3 regions of the Streptomyces sp. NPDC051136 genome follow, and region 2 is predicted to be linked to each of the others. Evidence: riboswitches for the same ligand, from Rfam matches in the RefSeq annotation. Region 2 holds a riboswitch; each other region holds the start of a gene.
What was found. Region 2 has a riboswitch for cobalamin ahead of ACIBCJ_RS14960 (ABC transporter substrate-binding protein). Riboswitches for the same ligand answer to the same signal wherever they lie in the genome.

Region 1 (6,414 bases), on a different contig from region 2:
CGATCTCGGCGGTGGTGGCGGCGAGCCGCGGGACGACCTCGCGGGCCGCGAACTCCAGGATCGCGGCGACCTGTTCGCCGTGCCCGGTGGGTACGGCGGCCGGGTCCCAGTCCGCGTCCTCCATCGCCTGGACGAGCGCGCGGGCCCGTTCCTCGGCGGCGTCGGCCGTGGTGCGGGTGGCGGCGGACTCGTCCAGGCCCAGGGCCTCGCGCAGACCGGGCAGGGCGGTGGCGCCGCCCCATATCTGGCGGGCGCGCAGGATGGCGAGCACGAGGTTGACGCGGTCGGCGCCGGCGGGCGGGGTGCCGAGGACGTGCAGGCCGTCGCGGATCTGGGCGTCCTTGACCTCGCAGAGCCAGCCGTCGACATGGAGGATCATGTCGTCGAAGCCCTCGTCGTCGGGCCGGTCGTCGAGGCCGAGGTCGTGGTCGAGCTTCGCGGCCTGGATGAGGGTCCAGATCTGGGCGCGGATCGCCGGGAGCTTGGCCGGGTCCATGGCCGCGATCTGGGCGTACTCGTCGAGGAGTTGTTCCAGGCGGGCGATGTCGCCGTAGGAGTCGGCGCGGGCCATCGGCGGGACGAGGTGGTCGATGAGCGTGGCGTGGACGCGGCGCTTGGCCTGGGTGCCCTCGCCGGGGTCGTTGACGAGGAACGGGTAGATCAGCGGGAGGTCGCCGAGGGCGGCGTCGGGGCCGCAGGCGGCGGACAGGCCGGCGTTCTTGCCGGGCAGCCACTCCAGGTTGCCGTGCTTGCCCAGGTGGATCATGGCGTCCGCGCCGAAGCCGCCGTCCTCGGTGCTCGCGGCGATCCAGCGGTAGGCGGCGAGGTAGTGGTGGGAGGGCGGCAGGTCCGGGTCGTGGTAGATGGCGATGGGGTTCTCGCCGAAGCCGCGCGGGGGCTGGATGAGGATCAGCAGGTTGCCGTGGCGCAGGGCGGCCAGCACGATGTCGCCCTCGGGGTTGCGGCTGCGGTCGACGAACATCTCGCCCGGCGGCGGGCCCCAGTGCTGCTCGACGGAGGTGCGCAGCTCCTCGGGGAGGGTCGCGTACCAGCGCCGGTAGTCGGCGGCCGGGACGCGCACCGGGTTGCGGGCGAGCTGCTCCTCGGTCAGCCAGTCCTGGTCGTGGCCGCCCGCCTCGATCAGCGCGCGGATCAGCTCGTCGCCGTCGCCGGAGACCAGGCCGGGGACCTCGCCGGTGCCGAAGTCGTACCCCTCCTCGCGCAGCCTGCGCAGCAGGGCGACGGCGCTGGCGGGGGTGTCGAGGCCGACCGCGTTGCCGATGCGGGAGTGCTTGGTCGGGTAGGCGGAGAGCACGAGGGCCAGGCGCTTGCCGGCGGCCGGGATGTGCCGCAGACGGGCGTGGCGTACGGCGATGCCGGCGACGCGGGCGGCGCGTTCGGGGTCGGCGACGTACGCCGGGAGGCCGTCGGCGTCGATCTCCTTGAAGGAGAACGGGACGGTGATCAGGCGGCCGTCGAACTCCGGCACGGCGATCTGGCTGGCCGCGTCCAGGGGCGACACCCCCTCGTCGTTCTCCTCCCAGGCGGTGCGCGACCCGGTCAGGCACAGGGCCTGGAGGATGGGCACGTCCAGCGCGGTGAGCGCGCCCGCGTCCCAGGACTCGTCGTCGCCGCCCGCGGAGGCTTCGGCGGGCTTGGTGCCGCCCGCCGCGAGGACGGTGGTGACGATCGCGTCCGCGGCGCGCAGCTCGGCGATCAGCTCGGGCTCGGGGGCGCGCAGGGAGGCGACGTAGAGGGGCAGGGGGCGGCCGCCGGCGGCCTCCACGGCGTCGCACAGGGCGTGCACGAAGGCGGTGTTGCCGCTCATGTGGTGGGCGCGGTAGTAGAGCACGGCCACGGCCGGGCCCTCGCCGCGGGCCGGTTCGCGCTCCAGCGGACCCCAGGTGGGCGCGGGCGCGGGGGCGTCGAAACCGTGGCCGGTGAGCAGGACGGTGTCGGACAGGAAGCGGGCGAGCTGCTCCAGGTTGGCCGGTCCGCCGTGGGCGAGGTACGCGTGCGCCTCGGCGGCGATGCCGACGGGCACGGTGGAGGCTGCCATCAGCTGGGCGTCGGGCGCCTGTTCACCGGTGAGGACGACGACCGGGCGGCCGTCGGCGAGCAGCAGGTCCAGGCCCTCCTCCCAGGCGCGCACTCCGCCGAGGAGGCGGACGACGACCAGGCCCACGCCGTCGAGGAGGCCGGGCAGGTCCTCGATCGGCAGGCGGGAGGGGTTGGCGAAGCGGTAGGGCACCGGACCGGCGGCCGCGCGGGCGCTGAGCAGGTCGGTGTCGGACGTCGACAGGAGCAGGATGCGGGGCTGCGCGGCGCGCTCCCCGGACGAATGCGGCATGCGTCGTCTGGCCTTCCTCGGGGTCCGCGCCCCGGGCGGTGAAAGACGGCGGGAGTTCCTGGCTCGTCCGGCCTCTTAGTGGCCGGATTCACAGTGGCGGGACCGCGCCGGGTTCGCACCGGGCTTCCTCCCCTGTCGCCGTCGTGGCGGCGGCGGACCGGACGATCCACCTGGTCAGCATAGTAAGGGGCGGCGCAAGAGGGCAGGGCATACAGCCGGTGTGATGGTCGGTATGCTCGCCGCCGTGCCCACTCCTCCCCCGCTTTCGTCCCCGTCGGCCGCGCCGGTTCCGCGGCACCGCGGCGACGCCTGCCCGGGGTCGCTGCGGCTGCACGCCGCCGACGACGGCGCCCTGGCCCGGGTCCGCGTGCCCGGCGGTGTCCTGACCGCCCGGCAGGCGCACGCCCTCGCGGAGGCGGCCCGGCAACTGGGCGACGGGGAGCTGCACCTGACCTCCCGCGGCAACGTGCAGTTGCGCGGACTCGGCGACGCGTGCGGCGGCGAGTTGGCCGGTCTGCTGGAGGAGGCCGGGCTCCTGCCGTCCCGTGGGCACGAGAGGGTGCGCAACATCGTGGCGTCGCCGCTGTCCGGGCTGGACGGGAACGGGGTGCGCGAGGTGCGGCCCTGGCTGTCGGCGCTGGACGCGGCGCTGTGCGCGAGCGGGGCGGCGCGCGGACTGTCGGGGCGATTCCTGTTCGCGCTCGACGACGGGCGCGGTGACATGGCCCCGCTCGGCGCCGACGTGACCGTGCGCGCCACGGCCGACGGCGGTGCGCTGATCCGCCTGGGCTCCGCGCCGCAGACGCTGCGGGTCGCCGGGGGCGACGCTCCGCGGGCGGCGCTGCTGGCGGCCGAGGTGTTCCTGGAGTGCGCCGAGGGGTCCGCCGAGCGGGTCTGGCGCATCGACGACCTGGGGCCGGGGCACACCGAGTTGACCTCCGCCCTACGACACCGCCTCGCGGCGTCGGGCATCGACTGCACCCCGGGCCCGGGCGACGCGACGGGGACCGACGACACCCGGCCGCCGGACAATACGGCGGCCACCGGCACCACCCACGACCCGAGCGGCCCGGCCGGAACGGACGGCACCCGGGCCCCGAGCCGTGCGCCGGGACCCGACAGGGCCCGGGAGCCGATCCCCGCGCCAGACACCGTCGGCACCCGCCCCCCGGGCAGCCCGGCGGCCACCGGCGGGCCCCCTCCCGGGATCGTCGGCTCCGCTCTGTCCGTCCATGTCCCGCTCGGGCGCCTGACCGCCCCGCAGTGGCGGGAGTTGACCGCGGTCGCCCCCGGTGAACTGCGCCTCACCCCCTGGCGCGGCGTCGTCGTCCCCACCGCGGACATGACCGCGTCCGAGCGGAGCGCCGCCCTCTCCCGCCTGGCCGCCGCGGGCCTCGTCACCGACCCCGCCTCGCCCTGGCCGGGCGTCGGCGCGTGCATCGGGCGGCCGGGGTGCGGCAAGTCCCACGCGGACGTCCGCGCCGACGCGACCCGCGCCCTCGGCGCCGTGGGCGGTGCCCGCCTCCCGCTGTACTGGTCCGGCTGCGAGCGGCGGTGCGGCCACCCCCGGGGCGACCGCGTCGACGTGACCGCCGTACCGGACGGCGGTTACCGCGTCACGCGGACCGACGGCGCCGGGCGGCAGACCCGCACCGCCGCGGTCCACGACCTGTCCGACCTCGCCACCGCCCTGGCGGCGATCACCTCATGAGCCGTACGAGCCGTACCACGACGACCGAGAGCAGCGAGACCAGCACCGTGACCCCCTACGACTACGAGAAGGACGGCGCGGCCATCTACCGCGCGTCCTTCGCGACCATCCGCGCGGAGGCGGACCTCGCGGCGTTGCCCGCGGACGTCAGCCAGGTCGCGGTCCGGATGATCCACGCCTGCGGCATGGTGGACCTCGTGCGCGATCTCGCGTACTCCTCCGGCGTGGTGGCCCGCGCCCGCGAGGCCCTGCGCTCCGGCGCGCCCATCCTGTGCGACGTGCGGATGGTGGCGAGCGGCGTCACGCGCAAGCGGCTGCCCGCGGACAACGACGTCCTGTGCACCCTGTCCGACCCGGCCGTCCCCGAGCTGGCGGCCAGGCTCGGCACCACGCGCAGCGCCGCCGCCCTGGAGCTGTGGCGCGACCGGCTGGAGGGGGCCGTGGTCGCCGTCGGCAACGCGCCCACCGCGCTCTTCCGGCTGCTGGAGATGATCGAGGAGGGGGCGCCCCGTCCGGCCGCCGTCATCGGCGTGCCGGTCGGCTTCGTCGGCGCCGCCGAGTCCAAGGACGCCCTGGCCGCCCACCCGTCGGGCCTGGAACACCTGGTCGTCCGGGGCCGCCGCGGGGGCAGCGCCATCGCGGCCGCCGCGCTCAACGCGATCGCTAGCGAGGAAGAATGAGCGGCAAGCTGTACGGGGTCGGGCTCGGGCCCGGCGACCCCTCCCTGATGACCGTGCGGGCCGTCGAGGTCATCGCCGGGGCCGACGTGATCGCGTACCACAGCGCCCGCCACGGCCGGTCGATCGCGCGGTCCATCGCGGCCCGGCACATCCGCGCCGACCACGTCGAGGAGCCGCTGGTCTACCCGGTCACCACCGAGACCACCGACCACCCCGGCGGCTACCAGGGCGCCATGGACGACTTCTACGCCGAGGCGTCCGCCCGGCTCGCCGCCCACCTGGACGCGGGCCGGACGGTGGCGGTCCTGGCGGAGGGCGACCCGCTCTTCTACGGCTCGTACATGCACATGCACAAGCGGCTCGCCGGCCGCTACGACACCGAGGTCGTCCCGGGCGTCACCTCCGTCTCCGCCGCCGCGGCCCGCCTGGGCACGCCGCTGGCCGAGGGCGAGGAGGTGCTGACCGTCCTGCCCGGCACCCTGCCCGAGGAGGAGCTGACCGCGCGGCTCGCCTCGACGGACGCGGCGGTGGTGATGAAGATGGGGCGCACCTTCCCCAAGGTGCGGCGTGCGCTGGAGGCTTCCGGCCGGCTCGACGGAGCCCGGTACGTGGAGCGGGCCACCATGGCGGGGGAGCGTCTCGCGGAACTGGCCGACGTGGACGCCGGGTCGGTGCCGTACTTCTCGGTGGCGGTGCTGCCCAGCCGGGCCGACGCCGTGGCGGCGGAGCCGGTGCCGGGTGCCGTGGGTGAGGTCGTCGTGGTGGGGACGGGACCGGCCGGCCCGCTGTGGCTGACGCCCGAGACCCGTGGCGCGCTCGCCGGGGCGGACGACCTGGTCGGCTACACCACCTACCTGGACCGGGTGCCCGTACGCTCCGGCCAGCGCCGGCACGGGTCCGACAACCGGGTCGAGGCCGAGCGCGCCGAGTTCGCCCTGCAACTCGCCCGGCGGGGACGGCGCGTGGCCGTCGTCTCCGGAGGCGACCCGGGTGTCTTCGCCATGGCCACGGCGGTGCTGGAGGCCGCGTCGGCGGACGCGTACGCGGACGTGCCGGTGCGGGTCCTGCCGGGGGTGACCGCGGCCAACGCGGCGGCCGCGCGGGCCGGCGCCCCGCTCGGCCACGACTACGCCACGATCTCCCTGTCCGACCGCCTCAAGCCCTGGGAGGTCATCGCGGAGCGGCTGCGCGCCGCGGCCTCGGCCGACCTGGTGCTGGCGCTGTACAACCCCGGGTCGCACAGCCGGACCTGGCAGGTGGGCAAGGCACGCGAACTGCTCCTGGAGCACCGGGCCCCGGACACGCCGGTCGTGGTCGCCCGGGACGTGGGCGGCGCCGACGAGCACGTGCGGATCGTGCGGCTGGCGGACCTGGACCCGGCCGAGGTCGACATGCGCACGATCCTGCTGGTCGGCTCCTCCCAGACGCGGACCGTACGGCGTGGGGACGGCGAGGAGATCGTCTGGACGCCCCGCCGCTACCCGGAGACGTGAGGCCCGCGCCGCCCGGCGGAGATCCGGCCCGCGTGGGCCTCCCGCACCCGGCGCACCGCCTGCTCGGGACCGGTCACCACCGGCACCCCGTCGGGCGCCGGGGGCCTGCGCACCACGACCACGGGCACGCCGGCCTCCCGGGCGGCCGCCAGCTTCGGCGCGGTGGCCGCTCCCCCGCTG
Region 2 (6,414 bases):
CCGCGTTCTTCCAGTCGCTCGGCCACCAGTGCACCTTCGCCCAAGGAGGCTACGGGTGATCCACCCCCACATCGCCGACGCCCTCAAAGCCCCGGACCTCGTCCGGCTCACCGACGGCCTGGTCCTGCTGCGGTTCGAGTCGATGAAGATCTACTCGGCCCTCGCCGCCGTCCGTCATCTGCTGGAGCGGGGCACCGTCCGTCCGGGACAGACCCTGATCGACAGTTCCAGCGGCATCTACGCCTACGCGCTCGCTCTTGCCTGTCACCGGTACGGCATGCGCTGTCACATCGTCGCGTCCACCACCGTCGACGCCACCACCCTGGCCCAACTGGAGATCCTCGGCTGCACCGTGGAACAGGTCAGACCGTCGCGGAACCTGAAACTGGACCAGGAACTGAGGGTGCGACGGGTGCGCGAGATACTCGCCGAGCGCCCCGGTCACCACTGGATGCGCCAGTACCACGACGACATCCACTACCTCGGCTACCAAGAGATCGCCGACCGCATCGCGGCACAGTTCCCGCACGCCTCGCTGACCGTCGTCGGCGGTGTGGGGTCCGGAGCCTCGACCGGCGGCATCGTGGAACGCCTGCGCGTCACGGACCCCTCGGTGCGTCTGGTCGGCGTCCAGCCCTTCGGCAGCGTCACCTTCGGCAGCCAGGACCATCACGATCCCGAAGCGATCATCGCCGGTATCGGCTCGTCCATCGTCTTCGACAACGTCCGCCACCACCTCTACGACACCGTGCACTGGCTGGACTTCACGCACGCCATGTCCGGCGCCGTCGCCCTGCTGCGCGAACACGCGGTCTTCGCCGGGCTGTCCACCGGGGCCGGCTATCTGACGGCGACGTACGAGGCCCGCCGCCACCCCGACCGACTGCACCTCGTGCTGGGCGCCGACACCGGACACCGGTACGTGGAGCGGGTGTTCGCCCGGCACACCGAGGCCCTGGACCCGGCCGCGCTGAAGCCCGTTGAGGTCCGCGGTCCCGAGGAGATGACCATGCCCTGGTCGAGGGCGACGTGGCAGCGCACTCCCCGCCAGGCGAAGTGGAAGGAGAGTGCCGCATGACCGTGGCCTGCCTGGAGTCACTGACCTTCGGCCTCGGCCGTCTGGTCCGCGCCGCCGACCGGCTCGGCGAGCGCCTGCTGCTCCTCACCCGGGACCCCGCGTACTACGCCTACGAACTGGACCGGCTGCCCACCGACGCCCTGGACGTCGTCGTGACCGACACCTTCGACGTGGAGCGGGTCGACTCGCTGCTCCGGCGCACCCCGGAACTGCGCGGCCTGATCAGTTCCACCGACACCTGGACACTGGCCGGCGCCGAGCTCACCGATCGCCTCGGCCTGCCCGGCCTCGACCCGGCCGTGCTGCGGATGACCCGGGACAAGGCCGCCGTACGCAACAGGCTGCACGAGGCGGGACTCACCCGCGCCCGGGCCGTCGAATGCGCCGTCCCGGACGGCGAGGCACGCGGGCTCCTGCTCAAGGAGGCGGGGGTGCCGCTCATACTCAAGGACACGGCCGGCACCGGGAGTCAGAACGTGTGGCTGGTCCGTGACGAGGGCGAACTCGACGCGGCGCTGGAAGAGTCGTCCGGTCGGGACCTGAAGGGGCGGCTGTTCGCCGAACCCTATCTCAGCGGGCCGGTGTACAGCGCCGAGACGCTCACCTGGGACGGTCGCACCAGGCTGCTGGGCGTCTCCAGCCGGCTCATGTCACCTGAGCCGCACTTCCGGGAGGAGATCACCGCCTTCCCCGTGGCGTTCCCGAGCCCGCAACGGACATCACTCGAGTCCTGGCTCGATCGGGTACTCGCCGCCGTCGACTACACCGACCGGTTCGCACATGTGGAGTTCGTGCTGACCGCCGACGGCCCGGAGGTGGTGGAGGTCAATCCCCGCATCGGAGGCGCCCTGGTCGGCGAGGGCATGTGCCGGGCCCTCGGCGTCAACGTGTACGAGGCGGTGATCGAGGCCGCACTCGGCCGCCGCCCCCGTCTCATGGACGCGGAACTTCCCGGCGGTCCGGCCGTCGCCTTCGTTCTCGGCTACCCGGCCGCCCCCGGCGTGTTCACCGGCGTCGCCGGGCTCGACCGGCTGACCGACATGCCGGGAGCCCCCACCTGGTATCCGGCCAAGCAGCCCGGCGACCTCATCGAGCACCTGAGCGACAGCCGCGGATACGCGGGCCTCGTGTACGCCGAGGCGGAGACCGCCGAACTCGCCACCCACCGCGCGGTGGCCGCTGCCAACGCCTTGCGTGTCCTCACCGAACCGGCCGGCCGGGAGGCGCCCGGTGGGTGAACGCACCCCCGGGGAACCGGGCCTGCGGGCCTCGCTGTTCCCGCTCACCGGCCCGCTGCGGTTCCTCCTGCTCAGCTCGTTCCTCATCCCGCTCGGCAGTTTCATGGTCCTGCCGTTCATGTCGGTGTTCCTGCACGAGCGGCTCGGGATGGGTCTCGGCACGGTCGGCGTCGTCCTGGCCGTGGCATCGCTCGTGCAGTTCTCGGGCGGCATCGTCGGCGGAGCCCTCGCGGACCGGATCGGGCTGCGCCGCACCATGCTGTGGGCACTGGTCGTACGCTCCGCCGGTTTCACCGGGCTCCTGCTGGCCCTGCGCTGGCCGCCCCTCGCGGTCGGCGCACTGGTCCTGACGTGCTGCGGTGCCGCGCTCTACCTGCCCGCCAACAAGGCGTACCTGGTGCACGGCGTCGACGACGAGCGCCGCCCGGCGTTCCTGTCGGCGGGCAACGCGGCGCTCAACGCCGGGATGGCGGTCGGCCCGCTCATCGCCGGGCCGTTCGTCCTGTCCTCGCCCGGCTGGCTGTTCGCAGCCGTCACGACGCTGTTCCTCGCGGTCACGGCGGGACACGCACGGCTGCCGCAGACCCACGGGACGCACGCCGCCGAATCGACGGAAACGGCCCGCCCGGGACTACTCGCCGGCGTGGCACTCCTGCCGTTCGCCGCCAACGCGCTGGCCTTCTACCTCTACTTCCACTTCCAGCACTTCCTGGCGGTGTACGCCGTCGAGCGCGCCTCCAGCGGCTTCTACAGTCTGGTGCTGCTGCTCTGTTTCACGCTGGTCATCGTCGTACAGCCGCTCGCCTCCGGCCTGATCCGGCGCATGCCGTACGCCCTCGCCCTCGCGGTCGGATTCACGGGCCTGGCAGCGGGCCTGGCCGTGCTGGCGGCCGGCACCCGGACGGCGCTGCTGGCGGGCGGCGCGCTGATCACCCTCGGCGACATCGTGCTGTTCCTCAAGAACGACCTGGAGGCACTGCTCCGCAGCCCCCGCTCGGACGCCGTGGTCTTCGGTCAGCAGCGACTGGCCGCGGGCCTGGGCGCCTGCGCGAGCGGCGTGCTGGGCGGCCAGGTGTACAGCCTCGGTGAACGGGCCGGCCACACCGGCTGGTTCTGGCTGCTGGCAGCAGCCCAGTGCCTGCTGCTTCCCCCTCTGCTGCTCACGCTGCGCCGTCGCACGGCGCGGCGCCCTGTCCCCGACGGCGACCACGAAGGAGCACTGACGCGCGATGACACGGACGGGCGGATTCCAGGACGATGACTTCTGGACCGAGTTCCACGACTTCCTCTTCTCCGAGCAGCGCCACGAGCAGGCCGAGGAACTCCTCGACACCTCTCCCCTGCTCGCCCTGACCGAGAGGTCACGCGTGCTGGACCTGTGCTGCGGGCCGGGCGTCTTCACCGTGCCCCTCGCCCGCCGCGGTCACCGCGTGACCGGAGTGGACCTGAGCCCGGCCATGCTGGACCGGGCACGCAAGCGCTCGGCCGACGCCGGTGCCGACGTGACGTACGTCCGGGCCGACGCACGCGAGTACGAAGCGCCGGGCGGCTTCGACGTCGTCCTCAACATGTTCACCTCCTTCGGATACTTCGAGGACCCCGCCGACAACGCGCGCGTGCTGCGCACCATGCACAGCTGCCTGGCCCCCGGCGGCACACTCATTCTCGATCTCGCCGGGAAGGAGCTGCTGGCCCGCAGGGTCACCCCGCCCAAGGTGGTGCGGCGGGGCGAGGACCTGATGGTGCAGACCGACTCCGTGCTGGACGACTGGGCACGGCTGCGCAGCGAGTGGGTACTGGTCCGGGGCGAGCGGGTGACGCGGGCCACCTTGACGTGGTTCGTGTACAGCGCGGTGGAGCTGCGGCGGATGGCCGAGGAGGCGGGGTTCGGCCGCGTGGAGGTCTTCGGCGGGTTCGACGGACGCCCGTACGACGAGAACGCCGAGCGGCTCGTCCTGCGGGCGGTCCACGAGGCGTGAGGAAGGCGGGGCGTGCGGCCGGGTCCGCACGCCCTTTTGCCGTCGGCTCGCGGGACCGTAGGATCGCCTGGTCATCGCCGCGACGGGAGACAGGAAGCCGGTGCGATTCCGGCACGGTCCCGCCACTGTGACCGGGGAGCGCCCCTCCGACATGCCACTGCGCACCGCGCGGGAAGGCGGAGGGAACGTCGATCCGGGAGTCAGGACACTGGTCCGTCGCGGGCCCGATCCGAGGAGCGCGGACTCCAGGAGGCTTCACGTGTCCCAGTTGTTCACCCCTGCCCGCACGCGCGGGTTCCTCCGCGCCACGGCCGCAGCCGTGGCCCTTTCATCAGTGCTGCTGACCGCCGCCTGCGGTGCGTCCGACGACGGCGACCGGGACGCGAAGGCGACCGCCGCCGCGCCCGCGGGCTTCCCGGTCACCATCGACAACTGCGGCGTGAAGACGACGTACGACGAGCCGCCGTCGCGGGTGGTCACCATCCACCAGCATCCGGCGGAACTCATGCTCGCCCTCGGTCTCGAGGACCGCATGGTCGGTATGGCCTTCCCCGACTCGGCCGTCCTGCCCGAGCTGAAGAAGGACTACGAGGCGATCCCCGAACTGGCGGAGAGGGAGCCGTCGTTCGAGAAGATCCTGGACGCCGAACCCGACTTCGTCTACGGCGGCTACGGCAGCGCCTTCGCCGAGAAGGAGGGCCGTTCCCGCAAGGCGTTCGCCGACGCCGGCATCGACACCTACCTCAACCGCGAGTACTGCGGCAAAGGGCAGGTGACGATGAAGGACACCTACGACGAGATCCGGACCATCGGCAAGATCTTCGGAGTCCCGGACCGGGCCGACAAGCTGGTCACCGACCTGCGAGGCCGCGTCGCGAAGGCCACCGCCGAGGTCGAGGGCGAGCGCGAGATGCCCGTCTTCGTCTACGACAGCGGCGACAAGAGCGCCTTCACCGCGGGCGGCAAGGGCCTGGGCACCGAGTTGATCCGGCTGGCCGGCGGCAAGAACGTCTTCGCCGACCTGGACGACGTCTTCGGCGACGTCTCCTGGGAGCAGGTCGTCGAGCGCAAGCCGGAAGTCATCGCGATCTACGACTACGCCGGCGCCGGAAGCGTCGAGGACAAGAAGAAGTTCCTGCTCTCCCAGACCGCGCTCGCCGACGTACCCGCCGTCAGGAACAAGCGGTTCGTGGTCCTGCCGCTGACCGCCACGCTGGTCGGCATCCGCTCGGCCTACGCGGTCGACGACCTGGCCCGCGGACTGCACCCGGAGAGCTTCCAGTGACCCAGGCCGCCACCGGCACGCCCGCCGAAGGGACGGTGCCACGGCGGAAGACCACCGAATCAGGACAGGGCCGTACGCGGCTCGGCGTCACGCTGCTGGTGCTCACCGCTCTGCTCGTCGTCTCCGCGACGGCGGGCCTCGCGATCGGCTCCGTGCACGTACCGCCGGGCCAGGTGTGGGGCATCGTGACGCACGCGCTGGGCGCCGACTGGCAGCAGCCGGGCTGGTCACGGGCCCGGGAGACCATCGTGGTGGACGTACGGGCGCCGCGGGTGCTGCTCGGTGCGGTCACCGGCGCAGGACTCGCGGTGATCGGCACCGCCCTGCAGGCACTGGTGCGCAATCCGCTCGCCGAGCCGTACCTGCTCGGCGTCTCCTCCGGGGCGTCGCTCGGCGCGGTCTCGGTGATCGTGTTCGGGTTCACCCTCTTCGGACCGGCTTCCCTGTCGGTGGCCGCCTTCGTGGGGGCGCTGGGCGCGCTCCTGCTCGTGTACGCCACCGCCCGCACCGGCGGACGCATCACCTCGTCGCGGCTCGTGCTGTCGGGAGTGGCGATCGCGGCGGTACTCACCGCGGTACTCGATCTGCTGCTGCTCACCACCGACCGGGGCAACGAGGCCCGCGCGGTCCTCGCCTGGACCCTCGGCGGTCTCGGCGGCGTCAACTGGGAGACGCTGTGGCTGCCGAGCGCCGCCCTGCTGCTCGGCATCGGCGTCCTCATGGCGCAGGCCCGCAACCTGAACCTGCTGCTGGCCGGCGAGGAGGCGGCCAGCACGATGGGACTGGACGTGGCCCGCTTCCGCGCCCGCCTGTTCGTCCTGCTCTCCCTCGTGA
Region 3 (6,414 bases), on a different contig from region 2:
GGTCTTCAGGCCCTGCTTCCAGGCGTACGCGTACATCGAGGAGAGCTTCCCGATGGTCGGCGTCTCCAGGAACAGGTTGAGGGACTGCGCCTGGTCCAGGTACGGGGTGCGGGCGGCGGCCATGTCGATCAGGCCGCGCTGCGGGATCTCCCAGGCGGTGCGGTACAGCGCGCGCACGTCCTCGGGGATCCAGGAGAAGCCCTGCACCGATCCGTTCGCCTCGCGCAGCGCCTCACGGGTGCGCGCGTCCCACACGCCGAGCCGCTTGAGGTCGTCCACCAGGTAGGAGTTGACCTGGAGGAACTCACCGGACAGCGTCTCGCGCTTGAACAGGTTGGACACCTGCGGCTCGATGCACTCGTAGACACCGGCGATGGAGGCGATGGTCGCGGTCGGCGCGATCGCCAGGAGCAGCGAGTTGCGCAGCCCGGTCGTCGCCATGCGGGCGCGCAGCGCGGCCCAGCGCTCCGGCCAGGCGGGCTCCACGCCGTAGTGGTCCGGGTGCAGCACGCCCTGTGCCGTACGGGTCTTCTCCCAGGCCGGGGCGGGGCCACCGCGCTCGGCGAGGTCGGCGGAGGTCTCGTACGCGGCGAGCATGATCCGCTCGGCGATGCGGGTGGACAGGGCCTTCGCCTCGGGCGAGTCGAAGGGCAGGCGCAGCTGGAAGAAGACGTCCTGCAGGCCCATCGCGCCGAGCCCGACCGGGCGCCAGCGGGCGTTGGAGCGGCCCGCCTGCTCGGTCGGGTAGAAGTTGATGTCGACGACCCGGTCCAGGAAGGTCACGGCGGTGCGGACGGTGGCGTCCAGGCGCTCCCAGTCGAGGTCACCCGCCGTCCGGTCGACGAACGCGCCGAGGTTGACCGAGCCGAGGTTGCAGACCGCCGTCTCCCCGTCGTCCGTGACCTCCAGGATCTCCGTGCAGAGGTTGGAGGAGTGGACGACGTGGCCGGGGGTCGCGGTCTGGTTGGCCGTGCGGTTGGCGGTGTCCTTGAAGGTCATCCAGCCGTTGCCGGTCTGCGCCAGGGTGCGCATCATGCGGCCGTACAGCTCACGGGCGGGCAGCACCTTGCGGGCGAGTCCCGCCTCCTCCGCCCCGCGGTACGCGGCGTCGAACTCCTCGCCCCACAGGTCGGTCAGCTCCGGCACGTCGGCGGGGGAGAACAGCGACCAGGACCCGTCGGCGTCCACGCGGCGCATGAACTCGTCCGGGATCCAGTGCGCGAGGTTCAGGTTGTGCGTACGGCGGGCGTCCTCACCGGTGTTGTCCCGCAGCTCCAGGAACTCCTCGACGTCCGCGTGCCAGGTCTCCAGGTAGACCGCCGCGGCACCCTTGCGCCGGCCGCCCTGGTTCACGGCGGCGACCGAGGCGTCCAGCGTCTTCAGGAACGGGACGATGCCGTTGGAGTGCCCGTTGGTGCCGCGGATCAGCGAACCGCGGGAACGGACGCGGGAGTAGGCGATGCCGATGCCGCCGGCGTGCTTGGACAGGCGGGCCACCTGGTGCAGCCGGTCGTAGAGGGAGTCCAGCTCGTCCTTGGGGGAGTCCAGGAGGTAGCAGGACGACATCTGGGCGTGCCGGGTGCCGGAGTTGAAGAGGGTGGGCGAGGAGGGCAGGTAGTCCAGGCGGCTCATCAGACCGTAGAGCGCGGCGACCTCGTCGACCGACCGGGCGGTGTCGTCCTCGGCGAGTCCGGCGGCGACCCGCAGCAGGAAGTGCTGGGGGGTCTCGACGGCCTTGCGGGTGATCGGGTGGCGCAGCAGGTAGCGGCTGTACACGGTGCGCAGCCCGAAGTAGCCGAAGCGGTCGTCGGCGTCCGGGTCGACCAGCGCGTCCAGGCGGTCGCCGTGCAGCCGCACGAACGCGGCGGTGCGGTCGGCGATCAGGCCCTCGCGGTGCCCGGTGGCGACCGCGTCGGTGAAGGCGACGACTCCCTGTGAGGCGGCCTCGTCGCGGATGCCGAGGGTGAGCAGCCGGGCGGCCAGCCGGGAGTAGACCGGGTCCTCGGAGATCAGCCCGGCGGACGCCTCCGTGGCCAGCTCGCGCAGCTCGGCCTCGTCGGCGCGGGCGGACCGGCCGCGCAGTGCGGCGGCGGCCACTCGTCCGGGATCGGCGCCGGGGAGGTCGGCGGTGAGCCCGGTCAGGGTCCGCAGCAGGGCGGCACCGGGTCCGTCGGGTTCCCCGGTCGCCGTCACCGGGGTCGCTGAAGCCGGATCGGCTGGCGCGATGGTCACGTGGAGCACTCCCTCGCTCGGCACGGGGCCTGGGGGAGGGCAGGGGGCGGCACGAGCGCGCACGGCGTCGCGTCCACCGGCCCACTCCACGAGGCCCGGACGTCATGGCACCCGGGCCGGTTCGGCCGGGCGCACCGTCGGCAGGTCCTCGGACTGGACAGGCGTGCGCGCACGTGCGAAGACGTACGGATGCACGCAAGTACACCGTTGCGGGACAGTTCCGGATTCGCACCGGATTCCCCTGCGGCGACAGCGAGCACGAGCATACATCTAGTGCCGGGCTCCGCCAGCACCCCCAGATGTTGTGTCCGGCTGCCGTGCCCGCGCGTCGCGCCGGTTCGGTGTCAGAGCGTCAGCCGGTAGGTGAGCAGCGTGAAGCCGTCCAGCTCGGGAAGCGGGTTCCAGTCGCGGTCGGGCGTGCGCACGAAACCCAGGCGCTCGTAGAGGCGGTGGGCGGAGCGCATGGCGCGCTGGGTCGACAGCACGACGCCCGTGCACCCCTCGACGGACCGTGCCCGGTCGACGCAGGCCCGCACGAGGGCCTCACCGGCCCCGCGGCCGCGTGCCGGGCGGGAGACGGCGAGCATGCGTATCTCGGCCTCGCCGGGCCGCGCGATGTCCGCCATGGGGCCGCCCGAGGGCACGAAGGTGACGCCGCCGAGCACCTGGCCGTCCGCCGCGGCGACCAGCACCTGCGCGGCCGCCGCCCGCTTGCCCACGTTCCTCAGCTCACCGAGGTAGGCGTCGTCCTCACCGAAGTCGAGGAGGCCGTCCCGGAGATAGGCCTGCGCCGTGATCTCGCCGAGGGTGTCGTACTCGTCGTCGGCCGCCGGCCGGATCGCGAAGTCCATGCGGCCGAGTGTGCCCCACGGGTACGACGGCGGGCCGCCGGATTTCTCCGACGGCCCGCCTCGATGCCGGGACTCCGGCCGGGGTCAGTGCGAGCTGCCCGCCGTGGCCGGCGGCAGTTCCACCTGGACACCGGGGTCTCCGGCGTCCGCCGTGTAGTCGGCCGGGCTGGTCTCGTCCACGCCGTCGGGCGCCTTGAGGGCCCTCAGGACGAAGGTCAGGACCACGGTGACCACGACGTTCAGCACGAAGGCGGTGAGACCGATGTAGCCGATCTCGCCGATGCCGGGAATCTCGTCGGAGGAGCCGCCGAAGTGCTTCTGCGTCGGCGAGGCCACGCCGTAGGCGGCGACCGTGCCGTAGACCATGCCGACCGCCCAGCCGCCGAGCAGCGCCCAGCGGTGGAACCAGCGGGTGAACAGGCCGCCGACCAGGGCCGGGAAGGTCTGCAGGATCCAGATGCCGCCCAGCAGCTGGAAGTTGATCGCGACGGTCTTGTCCATGCCCAGGACGAAGATCAGCGCGCCCACCTTCACCAGGAGCGACACCAGCTTGGAGACCTTGGTCTCCTGCTGCGGCGTGGCGTCCGGCTTGATGAAGTCCTTGTAGATGTTGCGGGTGAAGAGGTTCGCGGCCGCGATCGACATGATCGCCGCCGGGACCAGGGCGCCGATGCCGATGGCCGCGAAGGCCACGCCCGCGAACCAGTCCGGGAACATGTTCTCGAACAGCTGCGGGATCGCCAGCTGGCCGTTCTTCACCTTCACCCCGGCCGCGATCGCCATGAAGCCCAGCAGCGCGAGCAGGCCCAGCATCAGCGAGTACAGCGGCAGGATCGTGGTGTTGCGGCGGATCACCTCACGGCTGCGCGAGGACAGCGTGGCGGTGATCGAGTGCGGGTACATGAACAGGGCCAGCGCCGAGCCGAGCGCCAGGGTCGCATACGTCCACTGGCCCCCCGCGGCCGGCACCACTCCGCCCGCCCCCGCCTCGGTGAACTTGTCGCTCGCCGACGCGAAGATGTCGTCGAAGCCGCCCAGCTTGATCGGGATGTAGATGATCGCCACCGCGATCACGATGTAGATCAGCGTGTCCTTCACGAACGCGATCAGCGCGGGCGCGCGCAGTCCCGACGAGTAGGTGTACGCCGCCAGCACGCCGAAGGCGATCAGCAGCGGCAGGTCCTTGACGAACCAGTTGGTGTCCTCGCCGCCGCCGACGCCCATCACGTCCAGGACGGCCTGGATGCCGACCAGCTGGAGCGCGATGTACGGCATCGTCGCCAGGATGCCGGTGACGGCGACCGCCAGCGACAGGCCCTTGGAGCCGAACCGGCCGCGCACGAAGTCCGAGGTCGTCACGTACCCGTGCTTGTGCGAGACCGACCACAGGCGGGGCAGGAAGGTGAAGATCAGCGGGTAGACCAGGATCGTGTACGGCACCGCGAAGAAGCCGGACGCGCCCGCCGCGTAGATCGCCGCCGGGACGGCCACGAAGGTGTACGCGGTGTACAGGTCGCCGCCCAGCAGGAACCAGGTGACCCAGGTGCCGAACGAGCGGCCGCCGAGGCCCCACTCGTCGAGGCTGTGCTCGTTCTCGGCCCGGCGCCAGCGCGCGGCCAGGAAGCCCATGGCGGTGACGAGGACGAAGAAGAAGATGAAGACGGCGAGTGCGACGCCGTTCACGCCGTCGTTCATCGCGGCTCACCGCCCTTCGGGGTGGAGGCGGCGGCGGAGTGGGCGGCGCGTCCGCGCTGGTCGCGCTGCCACAGCTGGTACGCGATCACCGTCAGCACCGTGGAGATCAGCACCCAGGCCATCTGGTACCAGTAGAAGAAGGGAATGCCGATGAACGTCGGGTCGGACTTCGCGTACGAACCGACCCACAGCATGGCGACGAACGGTGCGACGAGGCAGAGCCCGATGACGACGCGCACCGGCGTCACCACCGGCTCTCTGCTCGCTTCTGTGTCTTCTGGCATGCGCGGCTCCGTCCCCTCGCTGATCACCTCGTGCAGTGCGCACGAAATGTAGGTGACGGTGTCAAGACAGCGGAAGACCTCGTCCGTATATCGGTCCTCAACTGCAATCTCGCGCTCGCGCGCGGGAGCGTATGCCGGGTATGCCCTAGTCCTGAGGGCGCTTGAGGCGGGCCACGAACTTGTAGCGGTCGCCCCGGTACACCGAGCGCACCCATTCCACCGGCTGACCGGTGCGGTCCTGCGAGTGCCGGGAGAGCATCAGCATCGGCAGGCCGACGTCCGTGCCGAGCAGGCCGGCCTCGCGCGGGGTGGCCAGCGAGGTCTCGATGGTCTCCTCGGCCTCGGCGAGGTGGACGTCGTACACCTCGGCGAGCGCGGTGTAGAGGGAGGTGTACTTCACCAGGGAGCGGCGCAGCGCCGGGAAGCGCTTCGCGCTGAGGTGGGTGGTCTCGATCGCCATCGGCTCACCGTTGGCCATGCGCAGCCGCTCGATGCGCAGCACCCGGCCGCCGGCCGTGATGTCCAGCAGCCCGGCGAGCCGGTCGTCGGCGGTGATGTAGCCGATGTCCAGCAGCTGCGAGGTGGGTTCGAGGCCCTGCGCCCGCATGTCCTCGGTGTACGACGTGAGTTGCAGCGCCTGCGACACCTTGGGCTTGGCGACGAAGGTGCCCTTGCCCTGGATGCGCTCCAGGCGGCCCTCGACGACCAGCTCCTGAAGGGCCTGGCGCACGGTCGTGCGCGAGGTGTCGAACTCGGCGGCCAGGGTGCGCTCGGGCGGGACCGGCGTGCCCGGCGTCTGGGTCCGGGTCATGTCGAGCAGATGCTTCTTCAGACGGTAGTACTTGGGCACGCGCGCGGTACGGACGGTCGCCCCACCCTCGTTCTCCGCACTGCTGACGTCGGTGCTCATGCTCTGCCTTCCCGGCTCCGGGTGCCGAAGCGACCGCTATCCCTGTCGGCCACGGCTCACATCGTGGCACGGCTTCGTGCCGGGATGGCCCCGCACGCTCCGTGATCCCTTCTGTATACCCGGGGGAACACCCTTGGTCTAGTCCATAGGTGCGCCGGACGCCGCTGGTACGCGCGTACGAAGCCCGGTCGGCGCGCCCTTGGGTGGGCGGTGGTACACCCGGTCCCGGTCCGCCCGATCTGTCGCTTGCGCAATGAAAGGTCCCTGCATATCTCGGTCCCATCACGGACGGACCGGCGGAGTTTGAACACCCTTGACAGTCCTATTGGTCTGGGCCAAGCTCCCCGTACTGGTCTACACCATTGGTCCAGGTCCCGGCCCCATGGGCGGTCCGCGTCGACGAGCAACCGCGGGGAGGCAGGGGGGTTGTGTGGCATCCCTG

Region 1: linked by a shared signal. The riboswitch ahead of cobN (cobaltochelatase subunit CobN) and the one ahead of ACIBCJ_RS14960 (ABC transporter substrate-binding protein) in region 2 are both predicted to bind cobalamin.
Region 3: linked by a shared signal. The riboswitch ahead of ACIBCJ_RS18895 (ribonucleoside-diphosphate reductase subunit alpha) and the one ahead of ACIBCJ_RS14960 (ABC transporter substrate-binding protein) in region 2 are both predicted to bind cobalamin.

What each region holds. Positions count from the first base shown of each region.
Region 1 is NZ_JBITFE010000009.1:61,448-67,861, reverse strand. It holds gene cobN (cobaltochelatase subunit CobN) at 1-2,350, opposite strand, end outside; cobalamin riboswitch at 2,380-2,527, opposite strand; gene ACIBCJ_RS25230 (cobalamin biosynthesis protein CobG) at 2,583-4,061, shown strand; gene ACIBCJ_RS25225 (precorrin-8X methylmutase) at 4,058-4,741, shown strand; gene ACIBCJ_RS25220 (precorrin-2 C(20)-methyltransferase) at 4,738-6,234, shown strand; gene ACIBCJ_RS25215 (cobalt-precorrin-6A reductase) at 6,219-6,414, opposite strand, start outside.
Region 2 is NZ_JBITFE010000004.1:549,569-555,982, forward strand. It holds gene ACIBCJ_RS14935 (hypothetical protein) at 1-59, shown strand, start outside; gene ACIBCJ_RS14940 (cysteine synthase family protein) at 56-1,078, shown strand; gene ACIBCJ_RS14945 (ATP-grasp domain-containing protein) at 1,075-2,316, shown strand; gene ACIBCJ_RS14950 (MFS transporter) at 2,309-3,577, shown strand; gene ACIBCJ_RS14955 (class I SAM-dependent methyltransferase) at 3,546-4,295, shown strand; cobalamin riboswitch at 4,385-4,506, shown strand; gene ACIBCJ_RS14960 (ABC transporter substrate-binding protein) at 4,555-5,580, shown strand; gene ACIBCJ_RS14965 (FecCD family ABC transporter permease) at 5,577-6,414, shown strand, end outside.
Region 3 is NZ_JBITFE010000006.1:211,006-217,419, reverse strand. It holds gene ACIBCJ_RS18895 (ribonucleoside-diphosphate reductase subunit alpha) at 1-2,232, opposite strand, end outside; cobalamin riboswitch at 2,354-2,515, opposite strand; gene ACIBCJ_RS18890 (GNAT family N-acetyltransferase) at 2,577-3,083, opposite strand; gene mctP (monocarboxylate uptake permease MctP) at 3,168-4,778, opposite strand; gene ACIBCJ_RS18880 (DUF3311 domain-containing protein) at 4,775-5,062, opposite strand; gene ACIBCJ_RS18875 (GntR family transcriptional regulator) at 5,208-5,972, opposite strand.